Regions from separate parts of the Mesorhizobium sp. C089B genome, predicted to be linked through region 1. Evidence: predicted binding sites of a transcription regulator. Region 1 holds the regulator's gene; the other holds the start of a gene.
The links. Region 1 encodes LexA, which represses DNA repair genes until DNA is damaged. Its sites were predicted from a motif close to TGTTCNNNNTGTGTTCNG; they were not measured.
Positions count from the first base shown of each region.

Region 2: the regulator LexA is predicted to act here: its motif matches at 2,119-2,136, upstream of uvrA (excinuclease ABC subunit UvrA).

Region 1 is NZ_CP100469.1:1,408,583-1,411,709, reverse strand. It holds gene NLY44_RS07100 (GntR family transcriptional regulator) at 1-758, shown strand, start outside; gene lexA (transcriptional repressor LexA) at 964-1,746, shown strand; gene NLY44_RS07090 (ComEC/Rec2 family competence protein) at 1,740-3,127, opposite strand, start outside.
Region 2 is NZ_CP100469.1:1,254,448-1,257,574, forward strand. It holds gene uvrA (excinuclease ABC subunit UvrA) at 1-1,969, opposite strand, end outside; gene NLY44_RS06405 (hypothetical protein) at 2,755-2,976, opposite strand; gene NLY44_RS06410 (ATP-dependent Clp protease proteolytic subunit) at 3,123-3,127, opposite strand, start outside.

The DNA.
Region 1 (3,127 bases):
ATGACGAGCAGACCTCGAAGACGGAAGCGGCCTATCGCCTGCTCAGGCGCGATATTCTTGCGACCCGGCTGGCGCCTGCCGCGCCGTTGAAGCTGAGCACGCTGCGCAACACCTACGGCATCGGCTGGACGCCGTTGCGCGAGGCGCTGTCGCGGCTGGAGGCGGAACGGCTTGTGACCGCCATCAGCAACCGCGGGTTTGCGGTCGCTCCCGTCTCTCGGGCGGAGCTCGAGGATTTGGCGCGTGCGCGGCTGGTGGTCGAACTGCCCCTGCTGGTGGAATCGATCGAGGAGGGCGACCGTGAGTGGGAAGACGCGGTCGTTGCCGCCCACTATCGTCTCTCACGGTGCGGGTCTGTTCTCGACGATCCATCGGATGATGCGGTCGACGCGTGGTACGAAAAACACGATGCCTTCCATGCGGCGCTGCTCAGTGCCGCGACATCCAGCTGGCTGCTGCGCTTCAATGCGACGATTTCCGACCAATTGCATCGCCATCACCGCTTTCTGGGTCTGGCCCCGACGCTGCGCGCCGCCGCCGGCCGCACGGATGGCCACCGGAAGGCCGTGGCGGCCCTGCGCGACGCCGTGGCGATCGAACACCATACCGCCCTGATGGAAGCGGCCCTCGATCGCGACGTCGAACGTGCGAAAACTCTGATGACCGCTCACATCGGCTACACGCTGCAGGTCTATGCCCAGAGTGAACCCGGCGCGGATGCTGCGCAGCCCCATCCGAAAAGGAAGCGGCGATCGTAGCCGACGACGCAGGGCACTTTGTCTTCGTTTCACCCCGTTGCCGGCCAACGACTACGAGCGCCGCTCGCGGTGCCGAACGTCACGCTGAACAAAACGTCAACACATTCATTAAACTTTAAAAGGTTGCGGAACACAACTGGAACAGATAGTGTTTGTTCTGGGTTTGTTTTTTCTGATTCTGGTTTCAGAACCCCTGGGGGCCGCGATGCTGACGCGCAAACAACATGAGCTTCTGATGTTCATCCATGAACGCCTGAAGGAGAGCGGAATCCCGCCGTCCTTCGATGAGATGAAGGAAGCGCTTGACCTCGCCTCCAAGTCCGGCATCCACCGCCTGATCACGGCGCTTGAGGAGCGCGGTTTCATTCGCCGGCTGCCGAACCGGGCGCGCGCGCTGGAAGTGCTGCGGCTGCCCGACTCGATCGCACCAGGCCTCAATGCGGCGAGGAAGTTTTCGCCGAGCGTCATTCAGGGCAGTCTTGGTCAAACCGGCCAAGGGCAAGGCGGCCAGGGACAAGGCGCGATGGGCCAAGGCGGTATCGGCCGCCAGATCAAGCCGGGCTCGCCGTCGCGTTCGATGTCGGCCGGCAATGACGACGCCGTTTCGGCGGTGTCGATCCCGGTGATGGGACGCATTGCTGCCGGTGTGCCGATCGACGCCATCCAGCATCAGACCCATTCGATCTCGGTGCCGCCTGACATGATCATGGGCGGTGAACACTACGCGCTCGAGGTCAAGGGCGATTCGATGATCGAGGCCGGCATTTTCGATGGCGACACGGTCATCATCCGCAATGCCGACACAGCCAGCCCCGGCGAGATCGTGGTGGCGTTGGTCGACGATGAGGAAGCGACCCTGAAACGCTTCCGCCGCAAGGGCGCCTCGATCGCCCTGGAAGCCGCCAACCCGGCCTACGAGACCCGCATTTTTGGACCGGACAGGGTGAAGGTGCAGGGCAAGCTTGTCGGATTGATCCGGCGCTACTGAGCCGGCTTGGGTTTGTACTTTTCACGCTGGTTGTAAGGCGGCAGGCCGCGCGCTTCGCGGGAGAAGCGGCGCTGCTCGTGCCAGGGGCGATACGGCTTGTCGACGGCGAAGCGGATGGTTGGCGCTGCAGCTGCCGATTGCGGATCGAAGAAGACGGCGGCGCTGCCGTCGCGGGCCAGCTGTTTCTTCGTCACGACCAGCACCAGCGGGTCGCGGCACGGATTGTAGGCCGTGGCGTCATCGATGACGATCAGGCTAGCGAAGGCACAGGCCGGCCGCGCCGTCTTGCGGTCTTTGGCAAGGGCTACAATGGCTCCGGAAGGGTGTCGGGCGATACAGAGATCGCCCATGCAATAGAAGGGCGACCCGGGCGGCAGATCGAGCGGATCGAGATCGAACCGCGTATCTGTTGCCTCGAAAATCTCGGGCGGGATAATGGTTTCGGCCCGCAGCGCCCGTTTCCAATTGTCCGTGGTGAATTCGTTGGAGCGTTCGCGGTTGAGGGCGAGTTCGCCGCCACCTATCGGCATGGCCACCAGATGTGCGTCCTCGGATATGAGCACGTCGGGCGTAAGCACCTGCGGCACCGTCAACAGGCCGGCCAGCGCGAAAGGCACGGCCGCCAGCCTGAGCCAGGTGGTGGCCATGGTGGCGATGACGAGGGCGACCGCCACCAACAGCACCGAGCGGATGGAGATCAGCCCGACGGCGTCGACCGGCGAGCGCTCGGAAATCCAGGCCGATATAGCGATCATCGCCATCAGACCCTTGCCCATCACATAGAGGAACGGCCCGTCGGCGCCGAACGGCATCGCCAGTGCGCTGAGCACGGCAAAGGGCATGACGATCAACGAAACAATCGGCATCACGGCCAGATTGGCGATCAGGCTGAGCGGCGACACACGCTGAAAATGCCAGATGGCGAACAGCAAGGTTGCACTGCCGGCGATGATCGAGGTCATGGCGAGGCCGCCCATGGCCAGCGCGAATTTTCGCGACAGGAAGCCGACGAAGGAGCGCTTTGCCAGCGGCGTTCTCACCTTGTCGGCGCGGTAATCGGCCCAGCCGGCATAGGCGCCGACAAGGGCGGCGGTGGCGGCAAACGACATCTGGAAGCTGGGACCGACCACCTCGTGCGGCGACACCAGGATGACGGCGATGGCGGAGATCGCCAGATTGCGCATGGTGAGTGCGGCGCGATCAAACAGCACGGCGACAAGCATGACCGCCAGCATGATGAAGCTGCGCTCGGCGGCAACCACGACGCCTGAAATAACGAGATAGGCGGCGATGGAGACGAGTGCTGCCACTGCTGCATATTTCTTGACTGGGCGGCGCGAAGAGAAATCGGGAAACAGCGCAAAGGCGCCACGCAGCAACG
Region 2 (3,127 bases), 150 kb from region 1:
AGGTGCCGAGCGGGATTTCGGCAGTGACGTTCTTGAGATTGTTGCCGCGCGCGCCGACGATCTTCAGCCGGCGGTTCTTCTTGGCCTCGCGCCTGACACCGGGCGTGGCGACTTCGAGCGCGCCCGACAGATATTTACCGGTGATCGAGTTGGGATTGGCCATCACCTGCTGCGGCGTGCCCTGGGCGATGATCTCGCCGCCATGAATGCCGGCGGCCGGACCCATGTCTACGACATAATCGGCATGCAGGATGGCGTCCTCGTCATGCTCGACGACGATCACCGTGTTGCCGATGTCGCGCAGATGCTTGAGCGTGTCGAGCAGGCGGGCATTGTCGCGCTGGTGCAGGCCGATCGACGGCTCGTCCAGCACATAGAGCACGCCGGTGAGGCCGGAGCCGATCTGCGACGCCAGCCTTATGCGCTGGCTCTCGCCGCCCGACAGCGTGCCGGAATTGCGCGACAGCGTCAGATAGTCGAGGCCGACATCGTTGAGGAAGCGCAGGCGGTCACGGATTTCCTTGAGAACGCGCACCGCGATCTCGTTCTGCTGGTCGTTGAGATGTGGCGGCAGTTCGGTGAACCACTGGTCGGCCTTGCGGATCGACAGCTCTGTGACTTCGCCGATATGCTTGCCGGCGATCTTCACCGCCAGCGCTTCCGGCTTCAGCCGGTATCCCTTGCAGACCGGGCAGGGCGTCGCCGACATGAAGCGCTCGATCTCCTCGCGCATCCAGGCGGATTCGGTTTCCTTCCACCGCCGTTCGAGATTGGGAATGACGCCCTCGAACGTCTTGGTGGTCTTGTAGGAGCGCAGGCCGTCATCATATTGGAAGGTGACCTCGCGCTCGCCGGTGCCGCGCAGGACGGCTTCCTTGGCCTCTTCGGTCAGGTCTTTGAACTTGTCGCCGAGCTTGAAGCCGTATGCCTTGCCCAGCGCTTCCAGCGTCTGCGCATAATAGGGCGAGGTCGATTTCGCCCACGGGCTGACGGCGCCGTCGCGCAGCGAGACGTTTTCGTCCGGCACGATCAGGCTGGCGTCGATGGCGCGCTGATTGCCGAGGCCGTCGCAGGTCGGGCAGGCGCCGAACGGGTTGTTGAACGAGAACAGCCTGGGCTCGATCTCCGGAATGGTGAAGCCGGAAACCGGGCAGGCGAATTTTTCCGAGAACAGGATGCGCTCATGCGTCTCGTTCTTCGATTTGTTGACCGAGTCCTCGCCGGTCTGGCTGGCGTCGAGCGGCCGGTCGGCGAACTCGGCCACCGCCAGCCCTTCGGCGAGCTTCAGCGCCGTTTCGATGGAATCGGCAAGCCGTGTCGCCAGGTCGCCGCGCACGACGATGCGGTCGACGACGACGTCGATGTCGTGCTTGTACTTCTTGTCCAACGCCGGCACATCGGCGATCTCATAGAAGACGCCGTCGACCTTGACGCGCTGAAAGCCCTTCTTCTGCAGCTCCAGCAGTTCCTTGCGATACTCGCCCTTGCGGCCGCGCACGATCGGCGCCAGCAGGAAAAGGCGCGTGCCTTCCTCGACCGCCAGCACCCGGTCGACCATCTGTGAAACCGTCTGGCTCTCGATCGGCAGGCCGGTCGCCGGCGAATAGGGGATGCCGACGCGCGCGAACAGCAAGCGCATGTAGTCGTAGATCTCGGTGACGGTGCCGACCGTCGAACGCGGGTTCTTCGACGTGGTCTTCTGCTCGATCGAGATGGCCGGCGACAGGCCGTCGATCTGGTCGACATCCGGCTTCTGCATCATTTCGAGGAACTGGCGCGCATAAGCCGACAGGCTCTCGACGTAACGGCGCTGGCCCTCGGCATAGATGGTGTCGAAAGCAAGCGACGATTTGCCGGAGCCCGACAGGCCGGTCATGACGATCAGGCTGTCACGCGGCAGGTCGAGATCGACATTCTTTAGGTTGTGTTCGCGTGCCCCGCGAATGGAAAGGTATTTATGGTCGGCCATCGCCGGTCGCCGCCTCAGGTCTGGTGTCAGTGGGATCGGCGGGTTTTCCCGGCCATTCCCTATGTAGGTATTTTTGCCGCCAAGTCGAGAGACGCCACACTTCTCGACCAAAGCCGTTTAACCGTCTTTCGCGCGAACGGGCAAGCGGAAAGAACAAAGACCGAACACGCTCCTGACAAAGCTGTGTGCAGAAACTGACAAGGGTGTTTCAGAAACTGACCCTGACGTAAGCTCCCGACGATCACATTTTCCGTAACCGGCTATTCAAGGTTGACGTCGTCGAATCAGGGGCGCACTCTGCCGGAGTCAACGGAGCCGGCCGTCTTTGATGGCCTCGCCGCCCATAGCGGCCTGCGAGACGCCGCAGGTTTTTGCGATTTGTGCTTCGGATTGACACCAGTCGCAACGGACATAGGAGCGGAGCATGACGCCACCGGATAGTCCCTTGAGGCTCCACCTGCTAGTGGAGCCGCGGCGGGCATAAGTGCCAGGTAGTTTCAAGGCATTGGAGTGTATGCGTCCCAACGAACGCATCGCGTCAGTCCAACAAACCACCAGACAAACCGTGACCTGCCGAATCCCACAAAAATCAGAGACGGCTAGTCGGATCGTCGGCTGAATGCCGCGAAGCATCCGAAATCAAAGTCGGTATAACACTACCGGCAGTTTGGATTTGAAATCCAAAAAAAGCCCCGACCGTTTGCGGAAGCAACGGCGGGGCTGTTCGTTTGCGAGGAAGTCGTCGACGCAGGCTTTCTCTCCCGTATAGTAGCTGGGAGAAGGGGCTACCGGCGCGGCGGCTTGATCCCACCCGTGCCGACATCGACAGTGATGCTGCCGGAAATCTTGACATCGGTGTCGCCGATCTTGAACGTGCCGTTCTCGCCGGCAGGCAGCGCGTCGTCCGGCTCCGGCCGCGGCGCGGGCTTGGCGATGCGGTAGTCGCCGGTCACGCCGGGCAGGGCGCCTTTCCGCGACGTGCTGGTGCTGCCCCCGGCAAAGGCCATGCTCGATGTCGCCGCCGTGATGGCAATGGCTATGGTCAGTCTGTTCAGGTGGTAGCGCATGGCAAGACTATAGTGCCGCGCTCAAGGCGAGGCCAGACCAGCGGCGTTGAAATTGAGGGAACACCGGCCTGCATTCGATACGGTGATCAAG